3 regions of the Nocardiopsis sediminis genome follow, and region 3 is predicted to be linked to each of the others. Evidence: riboswitches for the same ligand, from Rfam matches in the RefSeq annotation. Region 3 holds a riboswitch; each other region holds the start of a gene.
The links. A riboswitch is a leader RNA that binds a small molecule or an ion and turns the genes downstream of it on or off. The one in region 3 is predicted to bind cobalamin.
Positions count from the first base shown of each region.

Region 1: linked by a shared signal. The riboswitch ahead of cobN (cobaltochelatase subunit CobN) and the one ahead of ACFOVU_RS15625 (energy-coupling factor ABC transporter permease) in region 3 are both predicted to bind cobalamin.
Region 2: linked by a shared signal. The riboswitch ahead of ACFOVU_RS25345 (putative cobaltochelatase) and the one ahead of ACFOVU_RS15625 (energy-coupling factor ABC transporter permease) in region 3 are both predicted to bind cobalamin.

Region 1 is NZ_JBHSBH010000015.1:653,981-664,325, forward strand. It holds partial or broken gene cobN (cobaltochelatase subunit CobN) at 1-2,518, opposite strand, end outside; cobalamin riboswitch at 2,586-2,708, opposite strand; gene ACFOVU_RS25415 (hypothetical protein) at 2,810-3,322, shown strand; gene ACFOVU_RS25420 (hypothetical protein) at 3,425-3,919, opposite strand; gene ACFOVU_RS25425 (cobyric acid synthase) at 4,179-5,735, opposite strand; gene ACFOVU_RS25430 (cobalamin biosynthesis protein) at 5,735-6,724, opposite strand; tRNA gene ACFOVU_RS25435 (tRNA-Arg) at 7,311-7,386, shown strand; gene ACFOVU_RS25440 (hypothetical protein) at 7,745-7,885, opposite strand; gene ACFOVU_RS25445 (TetR family transcriptional regulator) at 8,034-8,666, shown strand; gene ACFOVU_RS25450 (MDR family MFS transporter) at 8,726-10,321, shown strand.
Region 2 is NZ_JBHSBH010000015.1:631,609-641,953, forward strand. It holds gene ACFOVU_RS25320 (FBP domain-containing protein) at 1-312, shown strand, start outside; gene ACFOVU_RS25325 (cobalamin biosynthesis protein) at 404-814, opposite strand; gene ACFOVU_RS25330 (cobyrinate a,c-diamide synthase) at 1,079-2,452, shown strand; gene ACFOVU_RS25335 (GNAT family N-acetyltransferase) at 2,449-3,027, shown strand; gene cobO (cob(I)yrinic acid a,c-diamide adenosyltransferase) at 3,042-3,644, opposite strand; gene ACFOVU_RS25345 (putative cobaltochelatase) at 3,693-5,801, opposite strand; cobalamin riboswitch at 5,858-5,986, opposite strand; gene ACFOVU_RS25350 (hypothetical protein) at 6,200-6,538, shown strand; gene ACFOVU_RS25355 (LLM class F420-dependent oxidoreductase) at 6,643-7,662, shown strand; gene ACFOVU_RS25360 (RNA-guided endonuclease InsQ/TnpB family protein) at 7,768-8,940, opposite strand; gene ACFOVU_RS25365 (amidase) at 9,319-10,345, shown strand, end outside.
Region 3 is NZ_JBHSBH010000010.1:140,861-151,205, reverse strand. It holds gene ACFOVU_RS15670 (TetR/AcrR family transcriptional regulator) at 1-511, opposite strand, end outside; gene ACFOVU_RS15665 (FAD-dependent monooxygenase) at 571-1,725, shown strand; gene ACFOVU_RS15660 (hypothetical protein) at 1,735-2,430, opposite strand; gene ACFOVU_RS15655 (TetR/AcrR family transcriptional regulator) at 2,701-3,315, opposite strand; gene ACFOVU_RS15650 (alpha/beta hydrolase family protein) at 3,417-4,346, shown strand; gene ACFOVU_RS15645 (hypothetical protein) at 4,439-4,855, opposite strand; gene ACFOVU_RS15640 (energy-coupling factor ABC transporter ATP-binding protein) at 4,945-5,808, opposite strand; gene cbiQ (cobalt ECF transporter T component CbiQ) at 5,805-6,557, opposite strand; gene ACFOVU_RS15630 (energy-coupling factor ABC transporter substrate-binding protein) at 6,568-6,906, opposite strand; gene ACFOVU_RS15625 (energy-coupling factor ABC transporter permease) at 6,903-7,628, opposite strand; cobalamin riboswitch at 7,658-7,869, opposite strand; gene ACFOVU_RS15620 (PepSY domain-containing protein) at 8,291-9,091, opposite strand; gene ACFOVU_RS15615 (Na+/H+ antiporter) at 9,329-10,345, shown strand, end outside.

The DNA of each region.
Region 1 (10,345 bases), on a different contig from region 3:
CGGCGGGGACGTGGCCGCCGTCGAGGGCGTGCAGCACGGCGTCGATCTCACCGCCGGTGGCGGCCAGCCGCGGCACCACCTCGCGGGCGGCGAAGTCGAGCACCGCGCGGGCATCGGGCAGGTCGGCGCCCAGCACCTCGGCGACCACGGGGCCGGCCCCGTCCGCCGGCCAGCCGCGGGCGTCCATGGCCTCGACCAGGCGGCGCGCCAGTTCTTCGAGGAGGTCGACGGCGTCGGACGCGGTGCGGGCCGGGCCGTCGACCAGCTCCGTCAGCGCCGCGGGGACCTCGATGCGCGCGCCCGGGTCGGCGAGCAGGTCGGCCTCGCGCAGGCCGAAGGCCGCGGCCAGGGCAGCGCGCAGCCCGGGCAGCGCCCCTGCGCGCCCGGCCCACACCTGGGCGGCGCGCACCACCGCCAGCACCAGGTTCACCCGCGCCTCGCCTTCGGGGGCGGCGCCCAGGGTGTGCAGGCCGTCGCGGATCTGCACGTCCTTGATCTCGCACAGGTAGCCGTCGACGTGCATGACGAAGTCGTCGAACTCGTCGTCGCCCGGCATCTCCTCGCGGTGCAGGTCGTGGTGGAGTTCGGCCGCTTTGATGAGGGTCCAGATCTGCGCGCGCAGCGTGGGCGCCTTGTCCGGGTCGAGGTCGCTGACCAGGGCGTATTCGTCGAGGAGCTGTTCGAGGCGGGCGATGTCGCCGTAGGTGTCGGCGCGCGCCATGGGCGGCACGAGGTGGTCGACGATCGTGGCGTGCGCGCGGCGCTTGGCCTGGGTGCCCTCGCCGGGATCGTTGACGATGAAGGGGTAGACCAGCGGGAGGTCGCCGAGCACGGCATCGGGGGCGTCGTCGGCGGCCAGGCCCAGGCCCTTGCCCGGCAGCCATTCCAGCGTGCCGTGCTTGCCCAGGTGCACCACGGCGTCGGCACCGAACCCGCCGGAGCCGCGCGGGGCCTCCAGCCACCGGTAGGCCGCCAGGTAGTGGTGGGAGGGCGGCAGGTCGGGGTCATGGTAGATCGCGATCGGGTTCTCGCCGAAGCCCCGCGGCGGCTGGATCATCAGGACGACGTTGCCGAAGCGCAGTGAGGCGAGCACAATCTCGGGCCGGCCGCCGGAGTCGTCGACGTAGAGCTCGCCGGGAGGCTCGCCCCAGTGGGCGGTGATGGAGTCGCGGAGCGGGGCCGGGAGGGCGTCGAACCAGCGGCGGTAGTCGTCGAGCGGCACGCGGGCGGTGGCGGCGGCGAGCTGGTCCTCGCTGAGCCATTCGGTGTCGTGGCCGCCGGCGGCGATGAGAGCGTGGATCAGCGGGTCGCCGTCGTCGTCACGGCGGTCCTCGTCGGGGCCGGGAACCCGCCACAGGGTGTCGTCGCCGCCGAGGTCGTAGCCGCGCGCGGCGAGGTCGCGGAACAGCCGCACGGCCGAAGCGGGGGTGTCGAGGCCGACCGCGTTGCCCACCCGGGAGTGCTTGGTGGGGTAGGACGACAGCACCACGGCCAGGCGGCGCTCGCCCGCGGGAACGGAGCGCAGGCGTGCGTGGCGCACCGCGATGCCGGCCACGCGCGCGGCGCGCTCGGGGTCGGCCGCGTACAGCGGCAGGCCGGAGTCGGTGTCGCCGCCGATCTCCTTGAAGGAGAACGGCACCGTGATCAGCCGGCCGTCGAACTCGGGGATGGCGACCTGCATCCCGGCGTCCATGGGGGTGAGCGCGGCGCCGGACGCCCGCCATTGGTCGCGTCCCGAGGTGAGCACCAGCCCTTGGATGATCGGGACGTCGAGCCGGGCGAGCGCTCCGGCGTCCCACGCGTCCTCGTCGCCGCCCCCGCTGGCGTCGGCGGCCACCGCGCCGCCTGCGGCGAGCACGGTGGTGACGATGGCGTCGGCCCGGCCCAGGAGCGCGAACAGCTCCGGCGCGGAGTCGGGCGACAGGCCCCGCAGCGAGCCGGAGAACACGGGCAGGGGGACGCCGCCGGCGTCCTCGATCGCGTCGCACAGCGCGTCGATGAAGGCGGTGTTGCCCGACAGCTCGTGGGCGCGGTAGAAGACGACGGCCACGGTGGGGCGCCCGCCGGGATCGGGGGCGGGGGCCGGGCGCTCGTGCACGCCGAACTCGGGCATGGTCTGCGGCGGGTCGAACCCCTCGCCGGTGAGCAGGACGGTGTCGGAGAGGAACCGGCTCAGCTGGCGGAGGTTGGCGACGCCGCCTTCGCGCAGGTAGGCGTGGGCGTCGGTCGCGACACCCGACGGGACCGTGGACAGCGCCATCAGCCCGGGGTCGGGTGCGGCCTCGCCGCCCAGCGCCACGAGCGGCAGGCCGCTGGCCCGCAGGGCCTCGACCCCGCCGGGCCAGGCCTCGACCCCGCCCAGCAGGCGGACCACGGCGATGTCGGCGCCGTCGAGCAGCGCGGGGAGGTCTTCGGGTGAGGTGCGGGCGGGGTTTGCGGTGCGGAAACCGGCTCGGGCGGCGCCGGCCGCGAGCAGATCGGTGTCGGCCGTTGACAGCAGCAGGATGGTGGCGGCCACGCGGGTCCCTCTTCACAGAGTGCGGGGTCCTCGCCCCGCGACCGGACAGGTGTCACGACGGTGCGGCGTCTCCTGGCTCGGGGATCAGCGCCGGCCTCGGCCTTCCCACCGGACGGTCCGGCAGTGGCGTCGTTCGAGGCGGGCTCCCCCCTCACAGTTGCGGGACAGCCGCGGATTCGCACCGCGTTCCGTCGCGCCGTCGGCGACCATCCTCGCAGAAGGCACCGGACCGGATCGGCGCTGGTCCCCCGTCCGGTCCGATCACCTCCCGGGGTTTGACACAATCCCAGCATGACCCATTACCCCCAACAGCCCGGACCGGGCGAGGAATACCCCCAGGCGCCCGGTACCGACCCCTATGCGCAGCCGGCCGCGCCCGGCTACGGGGAGCTGGCTCCCTATGGGCAGACTCCGCAGACCGGCGGCTGGCAGGCGATGCCGGCTCCGGCAGGCGGCCACCCGCCGCTGGCCACCATCGGCGACATCACCATCACACAGACCGAGGTGATCACCCCGGCGGGCAGGTTCCCGATCAAGGGGAGCACCTGGACGGTCACCGACATGACCACGGTGTCCGACGGAATCCCCGCCTACGCCATCGTGATCGCCATCCTCTTCTTCTGGTTCTGCCTGCTGGGCCTGCTGTTCCTGCTGATCAGGGAGCGCAAGGTGTCGGGGCACGTCCAGGTGACCGTGCAGGGCAACGGGGTGTTCCACTCCACGATGATCCCCGCCCACGGCCCGGGCACCGGCCACCAGGTGATGCAGCAGGTCAACTACGCGCGCAGCCTCGCCGCGATGTAGCGAGCAGGCCCCCGGAGACGGGGCCCGCCCGCCACGGACGGACCACCACGGGCCGGATTCCTCCGGCCGGGCGGCCGTGGCCCGCACGACCGCCCGCACCGCTCAGCAGCCCGGCCCGGCACCCCCGGGACCGGAATCGGTGGAACCCGAGGCGGTCAGATGGTCGATCACGAGATCACGGACGAACGGCGCCAGCGGCCGGTCGCCCGCGGAGGTGGCCAGAGCGGCGAACTCCTCGGCGCTGAAGACGACCGACAACGACGGAGAACCCGCCCGGCTGTGCTTGGGCAGACCCAGCATGTGCCGGTGGACGCGCTCCAGCGCCTCGGGCGGCAGCGGCCCGTAGGCGGCTTCGAGCTGCGACAGCCATCCGCGCAGCTCGCTCCAGCGGGCATGGCGCCCGGCCAGGACGCACAGGTAGGACGCGAGATCCTGCCGGCCCGCGGCATGCCGGAGCTCGCCCAGCGTCGCGGGATCGAGAGTGAGCACGACGCGGTCGCCGTGGCCGGCCGGGTCGGATTCATCGGGGCACCCGTGAGAGCCGGCGGAGGCGGTGGAATCGGCGGATGCGGACACAGCGGAATCGGTGGTGGTCACCGGAGCCTCCACAGAGGTGAGGGGATCGCCCGCCGGACTGGCCGTACGGGCACGGACTGGCGGCCCCCATCGCGTCGCAGGAGCCCCTGACCACGCCCACCACGGTGGGCCGGAGGGGTCCGCGTATCCTCTGACCGCTGAACACCACCAACCGTAACCGGCCGGCGACATCCCCGCCACCCGTCGTCCACAGCCCCACACGAACGCGTGAGCGCCCCCGCCGATCGGCGACGAACGGCTCGGCACGGACCGCAGAGGATCACCCGCCTCCGCCCACCCCAGCCGAAGAGGCGCCGGACACCCCGGCAGGCGGCACGACCGCCATCCCCTCGGGAACTCCGTCCTCCAGCAGACGCAGCAGGGCCCCGGTGTCCATGTGCTTCTCGACGAGGTCGCCGAGCGCGTCCAGCCGGGCCGCGCGCTCCGCGGCGAAGTCGGTATCGGGAGCGGGCACGAACCCCCGGTCCGCCGTCCGGGCCACGTCCGCCAGGAACGCCCGCCGGAACCCGTTGTTCTCCAACGCCCCGTGCCAGGTCGCCCCCCACACCGAGCCACGGCGGCACCCGTCGAGGAAGGGCACCGTCGCGGGGTCATCGGGGTCCACCGTGATGACCCCGTGGTGGATCTCGTAGGCGACGACCGGATGGCCGTACTCCACGGCCTCGGGCCGGCCCAGGGTCTTCTCCGCCGCGAACCGGACCTCGGCCGGAAGCAGGCCCAGGCCGGGCACCCGTCCGGCGCCCGACTCCACATCGTCGTCGATGGCCCGGGCCAGCATCTGGTACCCGCCGCAGATGCCCAGGACGGGGCGGCCCGCGCGGGCACGTCGGGCAACGGCGTCGGCCAGGCCCCGTTCCCGCAGCCAGGACAGGTCGGCCACGGTCGCCCGGCTGCCGGGGAGGATGACGAGGTCGGCGTCCTCCATCTCGTGGGGGGCGGTCACGAAGCGGACGTCGACACCGGGCTCCACGGTGAGCGCGTCGATGTCGGTGAAGTTGCTGATGCGCGGTGTCCGGACGACCGCCACGCGCAGGGTCTCCGGGCCCTGGGGCGGACGCATCGGGCCGCGGTCCACGCTGAGTGCGAGCGAGTCCTCGACGTCCAGCCAGAGCCCGTCGAGCCAGGGCAGCACACCGTAGACGGGCCGGCCGGTGAGCCCGCGGAGCATGTCCAGCCCGGGTTCGAGCAGCTCCGGGGCGCCGCGGAACTTGTTGACGACGAACCCGGCGATGAGCGCCTGATCAGCGGGCTCCAGCAGCGCCAGGGTCCCGTGCATGGCGGCGAAGACCCCGCCGCGGTCGATGTCGCCGACGACCAGCACTGGCAGGTCCGCGGCCCGGGCGAGCCCCATGTTCGCGATGTCGCCGGCGCGCAGGTTGATCTCCGCGGGGCTGCCCGCGCCCTCGCAGATCACCACGTCGTACTCGGCGCGCAGCTCCGCCAGGCTCTCCGCCGCCACCCGGCGCAGCCGCTCCTTGTAGTCGCGGTAGTTCAGCGCATCGGCCTCGCCGATGGCGCGGCCCCGCACGACGACCTGGCTGCGCCGGTCGCCGCCGGGCTTGAGCAGAACGGGGTTCATGGCCGCACTCGGCTCGATCCCGCACGCGGCGGCCTGCATCGCCTGCGCCCGGCCGATCTCGGCCCCATCGGGGGTGACGACGGAGTTGAGCGACATGTTCTGCGCCTTGAACGGCGCCACCTTGAGCCCCTGCCTGGCCAGCCACCGGCACAGCCCGGCCGCGATGACACTCTTGCCCGCGTCCGAGGTAGTCCCCGCAACCAACAACGCCGGCGCCCCACGCCCCGTCCGCCGCATCACACTCGCCCTTCCCGGCAACAGTTTCGGGAGTCGAGCACAGCGGGCGCGGCGGCCGCAGCGGCGGCCAGCGCAGCGGCGGCGGCCGTTACCGCGCGGGCCAGCCGCACCGCCCGCCGGATGTCGTGCACCTCAGGACGCGGCCCCTCCCCCAGCTCGGGGCGGTGCTCCACCCGCCGCCCGTACACGTTCATGCCCCCCAGGCGCAGACCCAGCGCCCCGGCGAACGCCGCCTCGCAGTGGCCGGCGTTCGGGCTGGGGTGGCGGGCGCCATCGCGCGCGCGGATCCGGCGGGCCGCACGCGGGTCTCCCGAAACCACCGGGGCCAAAGCGCAGGCCAGCACGGCGGTGACCCGCGCGGGCGCCCAGTTGGCGACGTCATCGATCCGCGCCGCCGCCCAGCCGAAGTCCTCGTAGCGCGGTGAGCGGTGGCCGACCATCGCATCGAGCGTGTTGACGGCGCGATGGCCCAGCAGCCCGGGCACGCCGAGCACGGCACCCCACACGAGGGGTGCGACGGCCGCATCCGAGGTGTTCTCGGCAACGGACTCGACCGCGGCGCGAGCGATCGCCTTCTCGTCCAGGCCCCGCGGGTCGCGCCCGCACAGGTGCGGAAGGCGGCGCCGCGCCTCCTCGATGTCCCCCGCTTCAAGGGCATCGGCGATCAGCCCGGCTTCCCGCCCGAGCATGGACCCGCCGACGACCGCCCAGGTCGCGGCCGCGGTGACGACGGCGTGCCGCATCGGCGAGGCCCGGTGCCCGGCGAGCGCCCCGAGGGCGGCGACAGGAGCCACAGCGAGCAGCGCGAACGCGACGCCCCTCGCCCGGTTCGGCGCGTACATCCGGCGCTCCAGCCGCCCGGCGGCGGCGCCGAAGACCGCCACCGGGTGCCCACGGCGTGGATCGGGCACCACACGGTCCAGGACGGCCCCGGCGAGGAGCCCGATCGCGGTGGCGGCTGCTATGCGGCGTCGATGCGGCGATGTCACGCCGTCCAAGGTAACGCGCCCGTACAGGGCTCCCCACGATTGCGCCATGTCCCCGCCCTCCGCATGCACGGGACGGGGCCACGGCCTAGATTCCCCTAGCGAACCCGTACCCACAAGGCCCTGAGCAGGGCGCAGCGAAGAGAAACGGAAAGGCGGTGGTCCACCAGGACGACCCGGGCAGACGCGGAGGACCCCTTGGGCACTATGATCATGGCGCTCGCAACCTCGGTCGGCGCATGGTGGGTCTTCTGAGCAGCCCGTTATCCCCCCACAGGACCGCCCGCCCCACCGCGGAGACCCGACCCCGCGTAACGAACTTCACGAAACGCCAGGACCGCACGCCACACAGGCGCTTGATCACGGGTAACGTGTCGTCGGAGCCCAATAGCAGCCGATTTGGTGGAGCCCGCGTGCTAACGAGACGCAACTACGAATGTCCGTAGTTGTTATTATTTTGCCCGACGATGGGTGACATCTGCCGAATACCCTAGAGTGTCCCTCAACCCCCGAAGCCCCGCCCAGCACCCTCCACACCCCACCCGGCCGCGTCGCCCCCACCCACCCCAACACGACACAATTGAATCGAGCAGCTGTAGCTCAGTGGATAGAGCATCGGACTTCTAATCCGACGGTCGCAGGTTCGAATCCTGCCAGCTGCACCAGGTCAGACGGGGTTCGAGGAACAAACCGGACACCCAAAAGGGCCGATGTGTGCTCCATGTGTGCTCGGTAGTCCGGACTCAGTCCGCCCCGCAGATGAAGGCACCTCGGGGACGACCTCGTCGCCGCCACCAGCCGCCCCACACCGGCCGATCCACCCCCGCCGCCCAACGGCACCCCAGGGCGGCCCCATACGCGCCCCACGGGCCGGTAAAACACGGCGTGGGGCGGACCACCCCTGGTAATCCGCCCCACCCCAACCATTCCGGCGCCCCTTTCGCCCGAACCGCGCCCGACCACCCCGGATGCCCATTTCGCGTCCGAGGATCAGCACCCGGCGGGCTCATTACCCGCTGGACCTCACACCCGCAACGGCACCAGCGCCGCGGTCGCCTCGGCCGCCGCGCGGGCGACCTCCGGGTAGACGGTCTGGTAGGTGTCGCCGAGGTTCTTCGCCCCGACTCCCTCGGCTACCAGCCGGAATCGAGCGACGCTGCACACATGGCAACCATCGAAGGCGGTGTGGTGCGAGACGCGACAAGGCCGCACCAGTTCATGAACGGGGCCGTCACGCTGCGGTAGAGAAACATACGCATACTGCAACTAGTGCCGTTTGCGCAAATTTTGCACACTGTGCAATCATGTTGGCATGGGATCACTTGGTGAAGGTCTGCGCGACCGTCGGCGGCGTGAAACGCGGCGTGAGATTCATGTGGTGGCGCTCCGATTGGCTCGAGAACACGGCTTCCACAAGGTCACCGTCGAGATGATCAGCGCCGAGGTCGGCATCTCGCCGCGAACGTTCTTCAACTACTTCCCAAGCAAGGAGTCTGCCGTGGTCGAGCAGCCTCCCGCGGAGCTGTCGCCCGATCTGGTCGCCCGCTTCATCGAAGGCGGCCCCGGCCGCCCTCGCGACGTCCTCACGGATTTGACCCGTCTGCTCATCGAGCAGCTCGCTCAGGATCCGCCGGAACGCAGTGAGGTCCACGACGTCTTCGAGCTCGCGCACAGTGCGCCGACCGTCTTCGCCGCTCTCATGGCGCGATTCGACGCCTCCCGGCTGACTCTCGCCGCCACTGTCGCGCAGCGCATGGACCCGGATACGGACGAGCAGGTCCCGGACTTGATCGCCTCTGTTGCGATGACCGCCGTCCGCAGCGGTATGGAGCGCTGGTCACAGGACACCGCCGACGACCGCTCCGACTCTCCGGTCCTCTACGTGCAGCGCGCTGTGACGGTACTTGAGGATTTGCTGGCGCCCGGCACCCACGACTTCACCTGATGTCGACCGACCACGATGAAGTTCGGAGCCCCATGATGGCCAGAGCCACGCCTTCCGGGATGAAAGAAGAATCCGGCGCGACCGGGAGACCCGTCCCGACGGATGCGGCCGCACTCCCGCGCCATTTCGGCCTCATATTCGCGTCTCTGATGACCGCGATGCTGCTGGCCGCTCTCGACCAGACGATCGTGAGCACCGCGCTGCCCACCATCGTCGGCGAGTTACACGGCGTGAAGCACATGGCCTGGGTGACCACTGCCTACATTCTGGCCGCCACGATCAGCATGCCGGTGTATGGCCGCCTCGGTGACCTCCTCGGCCGCAAAAGCCTCTTCCTCGGTGCCATCGTGGTCTTCATCGCCGGATCCGTCCTGGCCGGGGCCGCCCAGAACATGACGGTACTCATCATCGGTCGCGCCGTCCAAGGTTTGGGCGGGGGCGGGCTCATGATCACCTCGCAGGCGATCATCGCCGACCTCGTTCCGCCCCGCCAACGTGCCAAGTACATGGCCCCCATCGGCGCCGTCTTCGGCCTCGCTTCCGTGATCGGCCCGCTGCTCGGCGGCTGGCTCACCGATCTCGCTGCGTGGCGCTGGGCCTTCTGGATCAACCTTCCGCTCGGTGTCGTCGCCTTGGCCGTCTCCGCCTTCGCCTTGCGGCTGCCCTCGAAGGCCACCAAGGCCACCATCGACTACATGGGCATCACGCTCATGGCCGTCGCCGTCTCCTGCACCGTGCTTGTCACCATGTGGGGCGGCACGGAGTACGACTGGTCGGACCCGGTCATCCTTGGCCTCGTCGCGGGCGCCATATTGGCCTGGGCGGCGTTCTTCATCGTGGAGACCCGCGCCGCGGAGCCGGTGATCCCGCCTCGGCTCTTCGCCAGCCGCATCTTCAACATCTCCACGTTGATCGGCATGGTCGCCATCGGCATCGGGATGTTCGCCGTCATCGGCTATATGCCCACGTATCTGCAAATGGTCTACGGAGTCAGCGCCACCGAGTCGGGACTGCTCCTGATCCCCATGGTCGTCGGCATCATCATCACCGCCATCCCCTCCGGTCAGTTCATCAGCAAGACCGGCCGCTACAAGGTGTGGCCCGTCCTCGGCTCGTCCGTCGTCACCGTCACCGCGCTGCTGATGTCCACCTTGGGCACGGACACGCCGCTCGTCGTGGTCGGAGCCTACTTTTTCCTGATGGGTGCGGGGGTCGGGATGATGCAGCAGACCCTCGTCCTGGCCGTGCAGAATGACGCCCCCGGCAGGGACGTCGGCACCGCCACCTCGTCCAACAACTTCTTCCGCGAGATCGGCGCCACCCTGGGAACCGCCGCCATCGGCGCCGTGTTCACCCACCGCCTCACCGAGCAACTCGCCGACCGCATACCGGTCGCGGCGACCGAGGCTGTCGGACGTACAGAGTCCCTGACCCCCGCTGCGGTCCATGCCCTCCCCACCGAGATCCAGGACGCCGTCATCCTGTCCTACCAGCAGGCCCTCACCCCGGTCTTCGGCTACCTGGTCCCCGTCTTCGCAGCAGGACTGGTTCTGGCGTTCCTTCTGCCGGAAAAGAAGTTGGCCGACACTTTTGCCGAACCTGAAAAGGGCGGCCTTGAGACAGAGATCCCTGCCGGAGGGCCGACACGGGCCTGAGCACGGCCCGTGGGCTATGCCTGG
Region 2 (10,345 bases), on a different contig from region 3:
GGCCCGCGGGCTCTTGCGCTCCGCTGCCCTTCCCCTGCCGCCGGGGAGAAGCGGCGCGGCATGTGCTCGCTGTGCGTGACCACCCACAGCGGAGGCGTCAGCCTGATGGTCGCGCCGAAGGCGGGGAAGGCCGGCAAGCAGGGCGACTCGGTGGGCATCCACATGTGCAGCGACCTCGCCTGCTCGCTGTACGTCCGGGGCATGAGGGACCCGGGCCCCGGCCCCCGGGTCCCCGAGACGCTCAGCCCGGAGGAGAAGATCCAGCGGACGGTGGCCAACCTCTCGGCGTTCTTCGCCAAGGTGCGCTCCTGACGAAGAGGCGGGCCGGTGGGTGAGCACCTCCGCCGCCCGGAACGGCGGTGTCCTGGGCCCTGTTCTTGGGACCGAGCGGTGCCCGCGGACGTCAGCGGGCAGCAGATACCGCGCCCGTCGCCTCCGCTCCCCCCTCCCGCGCCACCGCCACGGTCGCCCGCGCCGACGCGCGCTTGCCGGCCACCAGGTCGGCGCCGCCTCCGCCCGCCTCGGCCGCACAGTGCAGCGCGGCCGCCTCGGCGACGCTGGGCGTGCCCGTTGCGGCGCGGACGCGCTCGCCTGGGTGCGGCACGTCGACGGCCGCCAGGGCCGCGGCCGGGTAGGCGACCACCGGCCAGCCGCGTTCCCGCGCGGCCGCCAGGATCCCGGCCTCATCGGCCTTGGCGTCGGCCGTGGCCACCGCGCGAACCCGGGCCGGCGACAGGCCCGCGCCGGCCAGCACGGCGTCGATGAGCGCGCCGACCTCGGCGGCCGTGACCCCGCGCCGCGCACCGACCCCCACGATCAGGGACGGTTCCGGTCGCGCGACGGCGTCATCCGGCGGTTCGGCCGCCCCGCCCCGGCGACCGCCGGACGGGTCCGTTCCCCCCACCCTCCGGCCTCCCCCGCTGCCGCATCCGCTGACCGCCTCCGGCCGCATCCTCCCACCCCCGATTCCCACCCCGCCTCCCGCCGTCGGCCGAGGGCGCGGGGCCGCGTAGCCTGGGCGGTCGTCGGATGACCGGAAGCCGGCAGATCGGGGGGCAGGGTGGCGCAGGTGCCGCGGGTGGTGATCGCGGCCCCGGCATCGGGGAGCGGGAAGACCACCGTCGCAACGGGGCTCATGGCGGCGCTGACCGCCCGCGGGGAGCGCGTATCGGGCCACAAGGTGGGGCCCGACTACATCGACCCCGGCTACCACGCCCTGGCCACCGGCCGCCCGCCCCGCAACCTGGACCCGGTGCTGTGCGGCGAGGACCGCATCACGCCGCTGTTCCGGCACGGTGCGGCCGGAGCCACGATCGCCGTCGTCGAAGGCGTCATGGGCCTGTTCGACGGCGCCGCCGAGCCGCGCCACTTCCACGGGCCGGGCGACGCCGGGTCGACCGCACACGTGGCGGCGCTGCTGGGCGCGCCGGTCGTCCTCGTTGTGGACGCGTCCCGGGCCGGCCGGTCCGTTGCGGCCGCGGTCCACGGGTTCTGCACCTACGAGACCCGCGTCCGGGTGGGCGGGGTGATCCTGAACCGGGTCGGCTCCGACCGGCACGAGGCGCTGGTGCGCGACGCGCTCGACGGCGTCGGCGTGCCCGTTCTGGGAGCGCTGCGCCGGCACGAGGCCGTCGCGACCCCGTCGCGCCACCTCGGGCTGGTCCCGGCCGCCGAGCGCGCCGCCGAGGCGCAGGCGGCCGTGGACGCGCTCGGCGCGCTGGTCGCGGACTCCTGCGACCTCGACGCCATCGTGGCGCTGGCCCGCACCGCCGCCCCGCTGGCCGCGCCCGCGTGGAGCGCGGCGGACGAGATGGGCGCCGCCTCCGGCGGCGGGCGTCCGCTCCGGGTCGCCGTCGCCGGCGGGCCCGCGTTCACCTTCGGCTACACCGAGCACGCCGAACTGCTACGCGCCGGGGGCGCCGAGGTGGCGCCGGTGGACCCGCTGCGCGACCCGGCCCTGCCCGAGGGAACGCACGGCCTCATCCTGGGCGGCGGCTTCCCCGAGGTGCACGCCGCCGAGCTGTCGGCCAATGCGCCGCTGCGCGCGGCGGTCGCCGGCCTGGCCGGTCGAGGCGGACCGATCGCCGCGGAGTGCGCGGGCCTGCTCTACCTGGCGCGCAGCCTGGACGGCGCGCCGATGTGCGGCGTCGTGCCCGCCGAGGCGCGCATGACCGGGCGGCTCACGCTGGGTTACCGCAGCGCCGTGGCCGTCTCCGACTCGGTGCTGGCCCCCGCGGGGACCCGGGTGCGCGGGCACGAGTTCCACCGCACCGCCGTGACCCCCGCGAGCGGGGCCGCACCCGCCTGGCAGTGGAAAACCGGTGGCGCCGAGGGCTTCGCCGCTGCCAGGCTGAACGCCTCCTACCTCCACCTGCACTGGGCGGGCTCGCCCGGCATCGCCGCCCGGTTCCTCGGCTCGGTGCGGGCCTTCGCCGACGGGAGGACGCCATGACCGCGACGCAACAGGCGCCGATGATGCCCTCCGTCATCCTGCGCACCGAGCGGCTGACCCTGCGCGCCTTCACCGAAGCCGAGATCGGCCCGGTGCTCGCGGCCGCCCGCGACCGGCTCACGCAGCGGTGGCTGCCCCTGCCGGAGCCGGGGCGCGCCTACACCCGCGCCGACGCCGAGCGCTGGTGCCTGATCGAGGCGCCGAACGCCCGGGTATCGGGCGACGGCCAGCAGTGGGCCGCGATCGAGACCGCGACGGGCACCTTCGCCGGCACGGTCGGGCTGGTCCGCACCGCGTGGAAGGCGAAGGTGACCGAGGTGGGGTACTGGCTGGCGCCGGAGGCGCGCGGGCGGGGGCTGGCCACGGAGGCGGTGATCGCCGTCTCCCGCTGGGCCGTGCTCGACCAGGGGTTCCAGCGGGTCGAGCTGAAGGCGGGCACCGCCAACACCGGGTCGCGCGCCGTTGCCGAGCGCGCGGGGTTCACCTTCGAGGGCGTCGAGCGCAGCGCGATGCCCCTGCACACGGGGCGCACCGATCTCGCCGTCTACAGCCTGATCCCCGCCGACCTGGGCTGATCCCGTCTCCGGGGTCACCATTCGATGCCGCGCTGGCCCTTCTGCCCGGCGTCCATGGGGTGCTTGACCTTGGCCATCTCGGTGACGAGGTCGGCGGCGGCCAGCAGCCGCGGGTCGGCGTCGCGCCCGGTGATGACCACGTGCTGGGCGCCGGGGCGGTCGCGCAGCGTCGCCACGACGTCGTCGACGTCCACCCACCCCCACTTCATCGGGTAGGTGAACTCGTCGAGGACGTAGAGCCGGTAGGTCTCGGCGGCCAGCTCCCGCTTGATCTGCGCCCACCCTTCGGCGGCGTCGGCGGCGTGGTCGGGCTCGGTCCCGGGGCGCCGGATCCACGACCAGCCCTCGCCCATCTTGTTCCAGGTGACCCGGCCGCCCTCCCCGGAGTCGCCCAGGACGCGCAGCGCGCGCTCCTCGCCGATGCGCCACTTGGCGGACTTCACGAACTGGAACACCCCGATGTCCCAGCCCTGCGCCCAGCAGCGGGTGGCGAGGCCGAACGCCGCGGTGGACTTCCCCTTTCCGGGGCCGGTGTGCACCATCAGCAGCGGCCGGTTGCGGCGCTGGCGGGTGGTGAGCCCGTCGTCGGGCACGTGGGTCGGTACGCCCTTCGGCATGTCTCGTCGTTCTCCTTGCTGCGGTTGATCCGTTGCCGTCGCGAGGTGTCAGGCGGCGCCGCGCGCGTGCCGGACCAGGCCGCTCAGCGTGTCGGCGCGCAGCTCCTCCAGCGGCACGGGGACGGCGTCCATGGCGGCGGCGAGCCGGTGCGCCATGCCCAGGCGCACGGGCCCCGACTCGCAGTCGACGACGACGCTGCGGACCCCCTCGGCGCGGATCAGCGCGCCCGCCCGCTGGGCGTCGCCGAACCCGCCGTGGGTGGCGCGGCCGTCGGTGACGACCACGAGCAGGGGGCGCCGCCGCGGGTCGCGCAGGCGCTCGATGCGCAGCACGTCGGCGCAGCGGAGCAGGCCGGCCGCCAGCGGGGTGCGGCCGCCTGTGCGCAGGTCGCGCAGGCGGCGGGCGCCCGCCTCGACCGACGAGGTCGGCGGCAGGTCGAGTTCGGCGCCGCGCCCGCGGAAGGTCACCAGGCCGACCTTGTCCCGGCGCTGGTAGGCGTCGAGCAGCAGGCTCAGGACGGCCCCCTTGACGGCGCGCATGCGCTGCCGGGCGGCCATGGAGCCGCTGGCGTCGACGCAGAAGAGCACGAGGTTGCCCTCGCGCCCCTCGCGCACGGCCTCCCGCAGGTCGGAGCGGTGCACGATGAGGCCGCGGCCGTCGCGCCCGCGTGCGCGCTGGTGCGGGGCCGCGGCGTTCACGGTGGCGGCGAGGTGCAGCGCGCCCATGCGTTCGGCGGGGACGCGGGCGCCGGTGGTGCGCCCCAGGGGCGTCTCGGCGCGCGAGCGGCGGCCGGGGGCACCGGCGCCGGTTCCGGGGACGCTGAAGAGCCGGGGCCGGTAGGCGGGCGCGGCTTCGGCGGGGGTGCCGTCGCCCCCGGAGGGGTCGCCGGAACCGGCGCCGGACGGCGGTCCGCCGTCCCGGGGGTTTCCGGTGCCTTCGGTGCCCGGAGGCCGCGGCCCGGCGGCGCCGGGCGCCGCGGAACCGTCCGGCTGCGGCCGGGGGCCGGGGCCGTCGGCGGGTCCGGCGCCGTCCGCGGCTCCCGGGTCGGACTCCCCCGCTCCGGCGGGGCTTTCGGGGCCGTCGCCCGGAGCGCCGTCCGGCCCGGCGGGGCCGCCATCGGGGGGTTCGGGGTCGTCGTCGCCGGCGTCGTCGAGCGCCTGCCGGAGGCGGTCCTCGTCGAGGCCCGGGGCGTCGAAGGGGTCGCGCCGGCGGCGGTGGGGCAGGGCCAGGCGGGCGGCGTCGCGGACGTCGTCGCCGGTGACCTCGGTGCGGCCGCGCCACGCGGCCAGGGCCATGGCGGCGCGGGCGGTGACGATGTCGGCGCGCAGGCCGTCGACCTCGAAGGCCGCGCAGACCGCGGTGACCTGGCGCAGAGCGGCGTCGGACAGGGCCACGCCGGGCAGGCGCGTGCGCGCGGCGCGGATGCGGGCGGCCAGCTCGGCCTCCTCGCCCGCGTGGCGGGCGGCGAAGCCGGCGGGATCGGCCTCGTAGGCGAGCCTGCGGCGCACGACCTCGGCCCGCTCGGCGGGGTCGCGGGTCGCGGCGACCTCCACGGTCAGGCCGAACCGGTCGAGCAGCTGAGGGCGCAGCTCGCCCTCCTCGGGGTTCATCGTGCCCACGAGCAGGAACCGGGCCGCGTGGCGCACCGACACGCCCTCGCGCTCGACGTGCGACGTCCCCATCGCGGCGGCGTCGAGCAGCAGGTCGACCAGGTGGTCGTGGAGGAGGTTGACCTCGTCGACGTAGAGGACGCCGCGGTGCGCCGCCGCGAGCAGCCCCGGCTCGAACGCCTTGACGCCCTCGGTGAGCGCGCGTTCGAGGTCGAGGGAGCCGGCGAGGCGGTCCTCGCTGGCGCCGACGGGCAGTTCGACCAGCCGCGCCGCACGCTGTTCGGCGGCGGCGCCGGTGTCGTGGGGGCCGTCGGGGCAGCCGGTGTCGGGGGCGGCGGGGTCGCAGGAGAACCGGCAGCCGGGGACGACGCCGATCCCGGGCAGGAGCGCGGCCAGGGCGCGCACCACGGTCGACTTGGCGGTCCCCTTCTCGCCGCGGACCAGCACCCCGCCGACAGCGGGCGACACCGCGTTGAGCAGCAGGGCGAGCTTGAGGTCGTCCATTCCGACGACCGCTGTGAAGGGGTAGCGAGCGGAAGCGCCCACGCTGTTCGGTCCTTCCTCGGGAGTCCACGCCCATAGGGGTCGGTCATGGCGCCGGGCAGTCTCCTGGCTCCCAGATCGCCGCTCCCCCGCCGCCTTCCCGCCGGGACTTCCGGCAGTGGCGATGGTCGCGGGTTCGCTCCCTGGTCACAGTGGCGGGACCGCCCCGGATTCACACCGGGTTCCTGCCGACGGCGGGGCATCACGTCGCCCGCCGGTCGGCGCCGCCCACCACGATCTCACACGCCCTCGCGGCGCCTCCGGCCGCCGGGTGCCTCCGGCCGGCCCGCGAAACCGGCCCGGAATCGGCCGAACCGCCCGGACCGGATTGGCGTCCCATGATGTATCCCGCCGCCGTGAACGCACCCGGCGCGGGCCGTGATGGAGAGGAAGGAGCAGGCGTGGGCGTGATCGAAATGGGCTTCACCGTCGTGGCGGCCGGAGTCGTGGTGCTGCTGATCGTCAGGATCGCCGGCCGGGCCCTCAACCGCTCGGGCGGGCGCACGCCGCCCCGGCGACGGGCACGCGGCAGCGGCTATGCGGGCGGCGACTACAGCGGTGGCTGGAGCTCCGGAGGCGACGGCGGCAAAGAGGCGCACCACGGCGGATCGAGCAGCGGCGGTGACGGCGGCGGCTGGTTCAGCTGGGGCGGGGGCGACAGCGGCGGAGGCGGCTGGGGCGGCGGAGACAGTGGAGGCGGCGGAGGGGGCGGGGACGGCGGCGGAGGCGGAGGCGGCTGAGCCCCCCGCCAACGGACGCGGCGGACCGCCGGCACCCCTTTCCTCGAACTGAAACACGTTCTAGTATGCGCCCCAGGGGCGCGACGACGAATGAGGGAGCGCCGGTGGCCGACGATCTGGAACTGGGTCTCGCCGTGGGCTACTGGGGGGCCGCAGCCGACGACGCGACGGAGACCGTCCGGGCGGCCGAAGCACTCGGCTACACGTCGGTGTGGACCGCCGAAGCCTACGGATCCGACGCCTTCACCCCCCTGGCGTGGTACGGCGCCCGGACCCGCGACATCGGGCTCGGCACCGCGATCGCCCAGATGTCGGCGCGCACCCCGGTGGCCACCGCCATGCACGCCCTCACCCTGGACCACCTCTCCGGCGGCCGGCTGCGGCTGGGCATCGGGGTGTCGGGGCCCCAAGTGGTGGAGGGCTGGTACGGCCGCCCCTTCCCCCGCCCGTTGCAACGGACCCGCGAGTACATCGACATCATGCGGCAGGTCTGGCGGCGCGAGGCGCCCGTGACCGGCGACGGCCCGCACCACCCGCTGCCCTACCCCGGCGGCGCCGGCCTGGGCAAGCCGCTCAAGTCGATCACCCACCCGCTGCGCCCGCGCATCCCGGTGTACCTGGGCGCCGAGGGCCCCAAGAACGTGGCCCTGGCGGCGGAGATCGCCGACGGCTGGGTCCCGATGTTCTACCACCCGCGGCTCAGCCCCCCGCTGTACGCCGACGCGCTCGCCGCCGCCCCCGCCGGCTTCGACATCGCCTGCACGGTCACGGTGGTCGAGCACGCCGACACCAGCGAGGCGCTGCGGCTGGCGAAGGCGCCCTACGCCTTCTACATCGGGGGCATGGGCGCCCGCGAACGCAACTTCCACCTCGACCTGTTCGTCCGGCTCGGCTTCGCCGAGGAGGCGCACAAGGTGCAGGACCTGTTCCTGGCGGGGCGCCGGGCCGAGGCCGTCGACGCCGTGCCCGACGAGCTCGCCGACGGCCTGGCCCTGGTGGGGCCGCTGCCGCGGATCGCCGAACGCCTCCAGGCCTGGCGCGAGAGCCCGGTGACGACCCTGCTGCTCGCGGGGGTGCGCGACGAGCCGCGGCTGCGGGCGCTGCGCGATCTCGTGAAGGGCTGACGCAGGGGCCGGTCTGCGGGGATGCTGTCAGCTTCTCGGGGCTGGAGCCCTGAGCTTGCAGGTAGGGCCTCACTGGCTGTGGGGTTGCCTCCCGCGTCTTGGCCATCAGACCTGTGGTCCGGTGACCGGGGCGCGTGACTCACGCCCCGCTTTCCACACGGTCTCGCCGCGGGCGGCGATGTTGCGGGAAGCGTTCCGGTCCGCATGCGCAACGACGCCGCAGCCCCGGCAGATGAAAAGACCCCGGTCCACACGGTTCCTCCTGTCCGTGTGGCCGCACTCGCAGCAAATCTGCGACGTGTACCGGGGGTCGACGTGGACGAGGGGCACGCCAGCGCGGCGTGCCTTGTAGACGATGAAGCCTCCGAGCTGGGCGAAGGCCCAGGAATGGAGGGTGACCCGTTGGGGCTTGCGGAGCCGTACCCTCTGCAGGATTCCCTTGAGGTCTTCCAGGGAGATCCCGGCCGAGGTGCGTTCAGCCTCGGTCACGATCGTCTTTGCGATGACGTGATTGGTGTTCTTGACGTGGCGCGCTTCCTTACGGCGACGCGCCTTGAGCCGCCGCCTGGCAGACTGGGTGCCCTTCTTCTGAAGCTTCCGACGCAGGTTGAGCTGCCGCCTGCGGTACCGGGTGAGGCCGCGCCCGGCCGCCTGGTAGCCAGTAGAGGTGGTGGCGATATTGGCGATGCCGAGGTCGACGCCGACAAACCCCTCCGGCTCGTACACCTCGGGCTCGGGAACATCGCAGATGGCGATGAGGTACCACGCGCCGTCACGGCAGATCAGGTCTGCTTCGCCTTTTCGGTACTGGGCAAGCGTCTTCAGCGCTCCGGGGGAGCAGACGAACCCGATGTCCTTCAACCGGCCCATGCGGGTGGTGATGGCAACCGCCTGGGCATCGATGTCCCAGCCCATATTGCGGTGGTCGTACGCCTGAGCCGCATCCGTGCGGAAGACGATCGGCTTGGACTCGGCCTTCTTGCGTCGCTTGGATCCCTCCTTGCCGAAATTCCCGGCCCTGATGTTCGCCCGCAGCGTTGTATAGGCATGGGTGACCTTCTTGATGAGCTGCTGCGCGGCGGCGGACTTGATGCCTCGCTCGCGCAAGCCCGCATAGACGAGCTTGCGCAGAGCGTACTCACGGACCTTGAGCCCGAAGTGCTCGAACGCGACCCAGGACACCCAGTTGGCGCCCTCATTGCAGCCGTGCAGCTCGTCACGCAGAGCCGACGCCGCCTCGGGCATCGGCCGGAGCTTCACGGATACAACTATCTTCACGAATTGAGACCATAGCATTACTACATGCAACATCGACGGGAATCGAACCCGACGTGCGCATGGGGGAACCGCTCGCTACGCCCACTCTCCACGCTCACTCCGTCTTCCCGCAGCGCCTTCCCGCCGTGCTCAGCCGCTGCGAGGAGATCCTTCGGAAGGCCATCGAGGAGTTCGGCGCGAAATCGCGGAGTTCAACGGCGGAGGCTGGTCACGTACACCTGGTGAGGCACTGTCGCCGGACCCGTGAGACGCAGCGATACGGTGGCGCCCCGAGCCACCCCGTTAGGATGCAATTGATCCCGGGGCTGAAGCCCTGGGATTTCTTGCAAGGTCCGCTAATTGGACGACGTTGCCCCCGGTCCGGATTGTGAGACCCCCATGCACGAGGACATCGCCTACAGTCCCGCACGGGAGCTGGCTCGGCTGCTGCGCGCACGCGAGATCTCGGCGCGCGAGGTGGTGGAGGCCCACTTGGAGCGCATCGAGGACACCGACCCCGCGATCAACGCGGTCGTGACCCTCTGCGCCGAGCGGGCCATGGACGAGGCCCGCGCGGCCGACGAGCGGCTGGCCTACGGCGCCGATGTCGGCCCCCTGCACGGCCTGCCCGTCGCCCACAAGGACACCCACGAGACCGCCGGCGTGCGCACCACGTTCGGGTCCCCCATCTACGCCGACCACGTCCCCCAGCACGACACGCTGGTCGTCGAGCGGATGCGCGCCGCGGGCGCGATCACGATCGGCAAGACCAACACCCCCGAGTTCGCCGCCGGATCGCACACCTTCAACACGGTGTTCGGCACCACCCGCAACCCCTACGACACGTCGCGCTCGGCCGGGGGCAGCAGCGGGGGCGCCGCGGCCGCCCTGGCCGCCGGGCTGCACCCGCTCGCCGACGGCTCGGACATGGGCGGGTCACTGCGCAACCCCGCGTCGTTCAACAACGTCGTCGGGCTGCGCCCCTCGCCGGGCCGGGTGCCGCGGTTCCCCGAGGAGATGGGCTGGTCGACGCTTTCGGTCCAGGGCCCGATGGCGCGCAATGTCGCCGACGCCGCGCTGCTGCTGTCGGTGCAGGCGGGGCCCGACCCCCGCTGCCCGATCTCCGTGCGCGAGCCCGGGTCGGTGTTCGCCGGACCGCTCGACCGCGATCTGCGCGGCCTGCGGGTGGCCTGGACCCCCGACCTCGGCGGCGCGTTCACCTCGGAACGGGCGGTGCTCGACACCCTGGAGCCGCAGCTGTCGGTGTTCACCGGCCTGGGCTGTGAGGTCACCGAGGACGCCCCCGACCTCAGCGGCGCCGAGGAGGTGTTCCGCACGCTGCGCGCCTGGCAGTTCGCGAGCAAGTTCGGGCCGCTCCTGGAGACCGACCGCGACCGCCTCAAGCCCAGCATCGTGTGGAACACCG
Region 3 (10,345 bases):
CGTCCGGCCCCGCGCTCACCAGGGTGAACAGCGCACCGCTGTAGAGCATGATCAGGGCGGGGATGTTCTCGCGCGGGATGGCGGTGCCCAGTTCGTCGTGGTGCCCGGCGGTGACCCCGAGCGCCGCGTCCTGGAGGCCCGCGAGCGCTGAGGCGAGCACGGGCCGGCGCGTCGCCTCCAGTTGGAGCTCGAAGATCGCCAGATAGCGGCTGCGCAGGGTGGTCGCCGCCGTGAGCAGCGATTCGGTCAGCAGGTCGACCAGTGTCGCCGGCCGCTCGACGGCCCGGCCGACGGCCCGGCCGGTGTCGGCGTGGTGCAGCTCGGCGATGCGCTCGGCGGCGGCCACCAGCAGCGCTTCGCGGCTGCGGAAGTAGTTCGACGCCGTTCCCGGCGGGAGGTCCGCGGCGTTCTCCACCGCGCGGTGGGTCAGCCCGTGCACGCCCGATGAGGCCAGCAGGTCGATGGCGGCGTCGGCCAGCGCGCGGCGGCGACCCGGGTTCGTGGGCGGCATCCGGCCATGGTACCAATAGCGGTACCAGTACGATCGTAGTGAACCAAAGGGGGTCGGGTATGCGGATCGCGGTGGTCGGTGCCGGGCTGGGCGGGGTCGCGGCGGCGGTGGGCCTGCATCGCACGGGCCACGAGGTGACGCTCTTCGAGCGGGGCGCCGAGCTCCGGGAAGCGGGCACGGGGATCGTGGTCATGCCCAACGGACTGCGCGCACTGGACGATCTGGGGGTGGCCGACGGCGTCCGCGGGCACGCCATGCGCGCGACCCACGGCGGCCTGCGCGACTGCCTCGGACGGCCGCTGCTGGTCACCGACATGGCCCGGGCCCAGCAGGAGATCGGGACACCGGCCATGATCGAGAGGGCGGAGCTGCACCGGGTGCTGCGCGCCCCGCTCCCCCCGGACCTGGTGCGGACCGCGACCCCCATCGAGCTCCTGGAACCCGGCCCCGACAGCGTGACTCTGATCAGCGGCGGCAGCCCCGTCGCACGAGCGGACGCCGTGATCGCCGCCGACGGCATCGGAAGCACACTGCGCGCCCAGCTCTTCCCCGCCCACCCCGGGCCGCAACGGACCGGCCGGCTCGACCTGCGCGGCATGCTGCCCCGGCCACCCGGCCTGACCGCCGAGCTGCTCGCCGCCCAGCTGGTCGACAGCCGCAGCGGGGCGATGTTCGGCCTGTTCCCCGTCGGCGAGGACCGCCTGTACTGGTTCACCGACTCCCTCCTGCACGGCGCGCCGCCCGATGCGCGCGCGGCACGCGAGCAGGTGCTCGCCCTGATGGCCGACTGGCACCCCCTCGTCACCCAGCTCATCGGGGCCACCCCGCCCGGCGACATCTACGTCGACCCCATCAGCCGCCTGGCCGAGCCCCTGCCCGCATTCGCCTCCGGCCGGATCGCGCTGCTGGGCGACGCCGCACACGCCATGCCGCCCGACCTCGGGCAGGGCGCGAGCCAGGCGTTCGAGGACGCGGCCGCCCTCAGCCGCCATCTGGCCGGCGCGCAGCCCGCCGACGCCGCCCGGCGGCTCCTGGGCTACGACGCCGAGCGCAGGCCCCGTACCGAGCGCATGATGCGGGCGGCATCAAGGCAGTCGCGGCTGACCTCCCGGACCGGCGCCGCCGCGTGGCTGCGCGACGCGCTGCTGCGCGCGATACCGTCGCGCCTGGCCACCCGGCAGCTCGCGCGCCTCTGGCGCGCGCAGGTACGCTGACGCGCGCGGTCACCGCCGGGTGGGCCCCTCGCCGGAGAGGTCGCGCAGCAGCGCCTGCACCCGGTCGCAGAACGCCTCGATCTCCTCGCAGAGGTCGACGAACCGGGCGCTCTGCGACGACCAGCGCCGCTCGTCGCCGCTCGCCCACGCCTCGCGCACGCGCCGGGCGGCGGCGATGAGCTTCACGAAGTAGCGGTAGGTCGTCGCTCCGCCGATCTCGGCGTGCAGCCGCGACTGGAGCGGTTCCGGCAGGTCGGGGATCTGGTCGATCGCCACCCGCAGGGCGATGATCCCCTCCATCGACGCATCGATGTGCGCGGACGGCATGGGGACGCCGATGGTCGCGTCGGCGTGCTCGACCACTTTGCCCAGGCGCCGGGCGCGGAGGCCGAGCAGGCCGGCCGTCAGCAGGCTTCCGGCCAAGAGCGCGGCGGGGATCCCGGGCGGTGTCCCGGTCGGCAACCCGAACCGGTCCGCTGCCGGGCCCCACGCCAGCGCTGCCCCGGCGGCCACCGCCGCCGCTACGAGGACGACGACGGCGATGCGGGTGCGGCGCCGCGCGACCGATGTGCGGGCGGCGGCGCGCTGGGCGTCGCGATCGTCATCGCCGGGACCGAGTTCGCGCGCGATCTCCTCGGAGAACGGGATCAGCCGGTGGCGGCCGGCCTCAGGCGCCCCCCTGCGGATCGGATCCGGGTCGTCCATCACGTCGGTCCTCCGTCCCTGCGCCCCGGCCTGTCCCCGGCCTGTCCCCGGCGCGAGATCCCGGGAGACCGGTCCGCCCTTCGTCGGTGATCCTGTTGTCCTGCGCCGGTGCCACCGCCGGGGAATCCCCCTCCCCTCGGCCCGCGGCCGCCCGGTCCCGCCATGGTCGGGCGCCGGGGCGGTTCCGGCCACCGTCTCCGGGTGACGGTCAGGCGAACGGTTGGCACCCCGGTCGCGGACATGGAGGCATACGCCGGTGCCGGGCCCGCGTCAGGTCCTCGCCGAGGGCTCGGGCGGGCGGCGCAGCCCGGCGATGAGGAGGTCGACCAGTCGGCGTGCGTCGTAGCGGGGGTCGCGCTCGGCGCCGATGCAGAGATTGCCGACGCCGCGCATGAGCTCGTAGGCCTGCACGTCGGAACGGATCTCGCCGGCTTCGGCCGCGGCGTCGAGCAGCCGGGCGCACGCCGGCACGAGGCGGTCGAGGAAGTAGGTGTGCAGCGTGTCGAAGCCGGCGTCCTCGGAGTGCAGCACGGCGGCGAGCCCGTGCTTGGTGACCAGGAAGTCGGCGAAGAGGTGCATCCATTTCCCCAGTGCGGCGTGCGGGGTGGCGGCGGCCGCCAGCAGGGCCGGGCCGGCCTCGGCGCAGGCGTCGACCTGGCGCCGGTAGACGGCGATGATGAGGTCCGCCCGGGTCGGGAAGTGGCGGTAGATCGTGCCCATCCCGACTCCGGCTTTGGCCGCGATGTCGCGCACCGGCGCCTGCACGCCTGAGGCGACGAAGACCGCGGCGGCCGCGTCGAGCAGCGCCTCCTCGTTGCGCCGGGCGTCCGCCCGCTTGCCCGTGCCGGGCGTTGCGCGCTGCGCGCCCTCGCCACCATCGTCCACCGTGCCGCTCCTTCCACCGCCATTTGCCAAGCGGAACAATGCTCCGTATATTTCCGGAGCGAGGTTCCGATTACCCATCATGCCAGAACAGGGGACATGCGATGTCAAATACCGACGTGGCCATCAGCGCGCCCGCCCCGATCGTCTCGGTCAAGCCGGTGGTGCTGCCCGCCCCGGACCGCGGCCACGATCTGCACGTGCGCGTATCCGCGCCCGCGACCGGACGCGAACTGCCCATCATCGTCTTCTCACACGGCTTCGGCTCGTCGCTGGACGCCTACGGCCCGCTGGCCGACTTCTGGGCCGCCCACGGCTTCGTCGTCATCCAGCCCACCCACCTGGACTCCAGGACGCTGGGCCTCTCCCCCGACGATCCCCGTACACCGCGGATCTGGCGCCACCGGGTCGAGGACATGAAGAGCATCCTCGACCACCTCGACGTCCTGGCGGCCGCCGTCCCGGGCCTGGGCGGGCGGCTCGACCCCACCCGCATCGCCGCGGCCGGGCACTCCTTCGGCGGCCAGACGGTGGCCAACCTGCTGGGCCTGCGCGTCCTGGACCCGGAGACCAAGATCGGAGAGGACCTGTCCGACCCGCGCATCAGCGCGGGCGTGCTGTTCGCCACCGCCGGGCAGGGCGGAGCCGACCTCACCCCGTTCGCGGTCGAGAACTTCCCGTTCCTGAACGCGAGCTTCGCCGACATGACCACACCGGCGCTCGTGGTCGCCGGGGACAACGACGACTCCGCGCTGACCGTCCGCGGACCGGACTGGATGACAGACCCCTATTTCCTGAGCCCCGGCGACAAGAGCCTGCTCACCCTGTTCGGGGCGGAGCACTCACTCGGCGGCATCCCCGGCTACGAAGCCGCGGAGACCACCGACGAGCACCCCGGACGCGTGGCGCTGATCCAGCACCTCACCTGGGCCTACCTGCGCAGCGCCCTCTATCCGGAAGACGCGGCTTGGCCGGCGGCGCGCACGGCGCTGTCGCAGAGCACCGATCCCCTGGGCCGGATCGAGTCGAAGTAGGGCCCGGGCGCCGACACGCCCACGGCACCGGGGCCCTCCCCCGGCGGCCGGCGCGGACGGGGGACGCCGCGCCGGCCGCACACGGGGGTCTCTCACTGCGGGAGGTGGTACCGGCCATCGCGCCACACCAGGTCGGAATCCTCGATGTGCACGCGCCAGGCCGCCTCCGGCACGGCGCGCCGGATGTCCGCGAGCAGGTCCACGTAATGGTCGATCTGGACGAGCATGACCTCGGTCCCGCATCGGCCGTGGGAGAGCTTGCTCGACCCCGCCAGCACGACGCCCGCTTCCAGCGCCGCGTCCCGGTAGAAGCCGAGCCCCTCGCACACCTCCGCGGCATCGTCCAGGCCGGCCGGTACGACGCCGGCCTCCCGCCACTGCGGCAGGCGGCGCTGGATCTCGCCGAACAGGTCCCGGGTGCCCTGATCGGCGATCCCTTCGACCTCTCCCCGCTCATGCGGGGTGAGCCCCTGGTCCCGCCGCGCGGTGTAGTAGATCGAAACGCCCACGGATCCCCCTCCGCCACTGCTCTTCCGGCCCCGCCATTGTGCCCGCTGCACGCGCCCCCGCGGCACCGCCGTCCACCCCACGTCGCCGGTCACCGCCCGTCCTCCACCAGCCGCTCCACCTCCTGCGGGGTGGCCGGAGCAGGGGCACCCTCGGCGAGCAGGCCGGCGCGGCGCAGCGCGCACGCGGCCCCTGGCGCCCACGGCGGGCGCAGCCGGGCGGCGGCCAGGAGCCCGCTGTCGGCGAGGACCGCGCGCGCCGGGCCCGCACCGAGCAGCCCGCGGTCGAGCACCACCGCCCGCTCGGCCCAACGGAAGGCAAGGTCGACGTCGTGGGTGGAGACCACGAGCGCGGTGCCCGCCGCACGCAGGCCCTCCAGCGTGGCGAGCAGCGACTCCACCCCGGCGGGGTCGAGCCCGGCCGTCGGCTCGTCCAGCACCAGGACCGAGGGCCGCATGGCCAGCGCCCCCGCCAGCACCACGCGCTTGCGCTGACCGTAGGAGAGCAGGTGGGTCGGCCGGTCGGCCAGCCCCGCGATGTCCAGGGCCTCCAGCGCCCAGGCCACCCGTTCCCGCACGGCGCCGGCGGGCAGGCCCAGGTTCATCGGACCGAAGGAGACGTCCTGGCTCACACTCGCGGAGAAAAGCTGGTCATCGGGGTCCTGGAAGACCAGCTGGACGCTGCGGCGCAGCGCGTCCCGCCCGGTGCGACCGCGTGTCACCGGGACACCGTCGAGCCGCACCTCGCCGGCGTCCGGGGTCAGGCTGCCGGCCAGCAGCCGCAGCAGCGTGGTCTTGCCGCCTCCGTTGGGCCCCAGGACGGCCAGGACCTCGCCGGCGGCGGCCTCGACCGTCAGCCCGGTGAACACCGGCGCGGCCCCGTCGTAGCCGAAGGTGAGGCCGTGCCCGGAGAGCACGGCGGGAGCGGCGGGGACGGCCGGGGCTCCGTCGGTCACGGGCGGACTCCATAGGTGTAGGCGAGGGTCGCCGCGGCGACCAGCAGCGGGGGCGCGGCGCACGCGGCAACGGCGGCCGGGCGCAGCGGCAGCGGGTCCAACAGCACGCGCAGCTCGCCGGTGTAGCCCCGGCATTCCAGCCCGTGCTGCATGCGCCGCGCGCGATCGTAGGAACGGATGAACAGCGCGGCGCCCAGCGACCCCAGGGACCGCAGCCGCGCACGCCGCCCGCTGTAGCCCAGGCGCGCGGCCTGCCCGGCGCCGATGCGCCGGGCGGTGTCCAGGGCGACGAACAGCATGCGGTAGACCAACGCCACGACCTCCACCAGCGCGGTCGGCAGGCCGATGGCGGTAAGCCGCGGCAGCAGCTCGGCCAGCGGGGTGGTGAAGGCGAAGCCGAGCTGGCACACGAGTGCCGCCGCGGCGCGGGCACTGATCTCCGCGGCCCAGGCGGTTCCGTCGGGCGTCCACGCGAGAAGCCCGTCGCCGCCCCCGACCCCCACCAGCAGGGTCGCCGCGCCGGTGAGGATGAACGCCAACGGTGCCCACGCCGCCCGGGCGAAGGCCCGCGGCGGCACCTGCGCCGGGCCGAGGGCCGCCGCCAGCGCGACCGCCGCCGTCAGTGGGGCGCCCGGCCAGGCCGGCAGCGTCAGCGCGCATAGGAGCAGGCCGCCGAAGAAGGCCCCCTTGGCGGCGGGGTGGACCCGCCGCCACGGGCTGCGGTAGGCGGCCGCGTCGATCGCGAGCATGCCGCGCCGGTCAGCCGGAGTCGCGTGTGCCCGGATCGGGCGACCGCTCCGCGCGCAGCCGGCTACGGGTCCGGGCGGCGCCGAAGTAGTAGCCGATCACCCCCGCGCCGATGGCCGCCTGGAGGGCGAACAGGCCGGATTCGACCTCGCCGGAGGGGGCCTCGTAGAGCGGGGCGAACCAGGGTTCGTAGCCGGGGCGCAGCTCGGTGACGGCGTCTTCGGCCTGCCCGTCGGCCCCGGTGAAGGGCTCGGCGAGGTGGTCGCCCGCACCGATCAGCAGGGGCAGCACGGCGATGGCGGCGACCGCCGCCACCAGGAGCCAGGTCGTCGAGGTCTTGGGCACGGTCACACCGCCTTTCCGTCGGCCGCCGCCGGGGCCGCGGGGCCGCCGGCCGCGCGCAGCACGCCCAGGCGCAGCAGCTCGCCGCGGCTCGCGGTGGTCAGCAGCCGCATGATCACCACGGTCACCAGGCCTTCGATGACCGCGAGCGGCACCTGAGTGACGGAGAAGATCGCGCCGAACTTCACGAACGACCCGACGAGGCCGCCCGCCGGATCGGGGAAGGCCAGGGCGAGCTGGAGGCTGGTGACCGTGTAGGTGCTCAGGCTCGCCAGGGCCGCGCCGGTGAACACCGCGGCCCCCAGCGCCGTCGTCTCGGGGAGGGAGCGGGTGGCCGCGCGGACCAGCCGGTAGGCCCCGTAGCCCACCCACGGGCCCACCACCGCCATGGAGAACACGTTGGCGCCGAGCGTGGTCAGCCCGCCGTGTGCCAGGAGCAGCGCTTGGAACAGCAGGGTGATCGTGCCGAGGGCCGCCATGACGGGCGGCCGGAAGAGGATCGCCCCCAGGCCGGCGCCGGTGGGGTGCGAGCAGCTGCCCGTCACCGAGGGGATCTTCAGGGCGGACAGGACGAAGCAGAAGGCGCCGGAGGCGCCGATGAGCAGTTTGGCGTCGGGGTCGGCGCGGACGGCGGCGGTCAGGGACCGTACGCCGTGGACGACGAAAGGGGCGGACGCAGCGGTCCAGGCGGCTGCGTGCTGCCACGGCAGAAAGCCTTCGGCGATATGCATATCAGGAGACCCATCTCCAGCACCTCGTGGACGGTCGTCACGCCGTGGCCGGTCTCCTGGCTTGCGGGTCAGCGCCCTCCGCCGGCCTTCCCGGCGACGCCCTCGCAGGCGCCTCCAGTGACCGTCGCCGCCCGCACCGCCGGAGGCGGTGGGACGGGGCATCGGACTACCCGTTCACAGTGGCGAGGGCCGCGCCGGTTTCCCACCGGACTTCCCGAACACCACGGCCCCACGACAGTACGGCGGCATATGGTCCCGCGCAATAGCCCGTCTCCGCACCGGGGGTGCGGCGCAGGCGAGGGGGTACCGACACCGTCGGCCGGCCGGCGAGCCCTCCGTCGCCCGGATACGGCGGTCGGCCGGCCCGGTCGTGACGGGGTTCAGCCCTCATCGGAGAAGGCGACCGGCCCCGAACCTGTGCATTCACCGGGCCCTTACCGCTCGCCGGGATCGGGGCATCGTCGGCCCCGGCGGAAGGCGCCCCGCTCACCGGCCCGTCCATGCCGTTCACTCCGGAGTCCGCGCCCGAGGTCGCGTGGGTTCCGTTCGTCGGCTGGAAAAGCCCGGCGCGCCCGAAACCGTGTCCTCGGGGCGGCCGCCGGGCCCGATCACCTTGCCGGTGATCGGGTACTTCGCGGGGCCTCTTGGCGGACGTCGCGGGTTCAGTCGTCGGTGCGGGTGTCGATGACCTCGCCGGCGGCGTCGAGGAGGACGTCGTGTTCCCGGCCGTCGGCGGCGCGGACCTCGGCCTCCCAGCCTTCCCAGCCGTCCTCGTCGGTGCGCTCCACCTCGGTGGCCTGGGCGCCGTCGCCGATCGCCTGCTCGGCGGCGGTGGCGACCGTGTCGCGGTCGGCTTCGGGGCTGTCACCCGTGTTCTGCCACGGGGCGGGGCCCTCGGGGGCACGGAAGGTGGTCCCGTTGATCGTGAAGGCGTCGGCGTCGCGATTGTCGTCGTCATCGTCGCGATCGCCATCGTCGTCGCGGTCGTCATCATCGTGGTCGTCATCGTCATAGCGCACGTCCAGGGTGACCTCCCGGCCCTCAAGTGCGCGCAGTTCGTCCAAGACCGGGTCGGTGGTGCCGTCGCCGTCGAGGTCGCCGGCCTCCGGGTTCGTCAGCAGCCACTCCTCGGGGCCGAAGTCGACGTCGACGTCCGCCACCCGCCAGTCGTCGGGGTCGTCCCCGGCGCTGAGCACGCCCGTGAGCTGCTCGGTCCCGGCGGCCGGCTGCGTCGACGCACCGGCATGGGCAGGTGCGCCGTTCGACGCGCCCGCATCCGCAGGCGCCCCATTCGACGCGCCCGCATCGGCAGGCGCTCCGTTCGACGCGCCGCCCGCGGTGACCGCGCTGACCCGGATCGGGTCCGCCGGCTGTTCGGGATCACCGGCCAGTACGTAGGCCCCGGCTCCGGCGGCCAGCAGCCCGGCGGCGGAGGAGAGGAGGATCGTCGTCCTGGCGCGCATGGCAACTCCTTGTCAGCGGTGGTTCGGGGTTCCAGCATCCGGCACCGCGATGAGGAGGGGATGAAAGTGGTCTGAGCCCCTCTTCATTCTGAGATTGGGCCGCTCTTCATCCTGATCTCGAGGGGCGTCCCGGCCCCTGCCTCGGGCGGCTCCCCCGCTTCGCACCGCCCCGGGTGAGAGTGTCGCGGCCCGGCCCCGTTGCCCGCCGGGCGGATGATGATCGCGGGGGGAGGACCTGTGGCGGCTCTGGAGCTGGTGGTGATGCTGGGCGCGGTCATCCTCGTGTGCGGCGGGCTGTCGCGGCGCACCGGGGTCGCGGCGCCGGTGCTCCTGCTGTTGGCCGGGATCGCGCTCGGGTTCGTGCCCGCTCTGCGCCGGATCCACCTGCCGCCCGAGCTGATGCTGCTGGTGTTCCTGCCCGCCCTGCTCTACTGGGAGGCGCTGACCACGTCGCTGCGGGAGATCCGCGCGACGCTGCGCGGCATCGTCCTCAACAGCACGCTGCTGGTGGTCGTCACCGCCGCCGCCGTGGCGGTCACCGCGCACGCCCTCGGCCTGCCGTGGGGGCCGGCGTGGGTTCTGGGCGCGGCGGTCGCCCCCACCGACGCCACCGCGGTCGCCGCCCTCTCCGGGTGCCTGCCGCGCCGCACCGTCACCGCGCTCAGAGCCGAGAGCCTGGTCAACGACGGTACTGCGCTGGTACTTTACGGCATCGCCGTGGGCGTCACGGTCGGATCGGAGCCCTTCAGCGCCGGCGGCATCGGCGGGCGGGTCGCCCTCGCCTACGCCTGGGGCATCGCCGCCGGTGCGCTGATCGCCTGGCTCGGCGTCCTGGCGCGGCGCCGCGTCACCGATCCCCTCCTCGGCAACGTGCTGATCCTGCTGATCCCGTTCTGCGCCTTCCTGCTCGCCGAACTCGCCGAGGCCTCCGGTGTGCTGGCCGTGGTGGTCTGCGGGCTGGTGATGAGCCGGGTCGGGCCGCGCATCGGGGTGGCCGCCACCCGTCAGCAGACCATCGCGTTCTGGACGCTGGCGACCTTCCTGATCAACGCGGCGCTGTTCGTCCTGGTGGGGATCGAGGCGCAGACGACGCTGCGCGCCCTGGTCAGCACCGACCTGTGGGCGGCGCTGGCCGGCGTCGTGGTCGTCTGGGTGGTGATCGTCGCCGTGCGCTTCGCCTTCCTCATCGTCGCCGCCTACACGATCCGACTGGTCGACCGCCGGCCCCAGCAGCGGCTGCGGCGGATCAGCAAC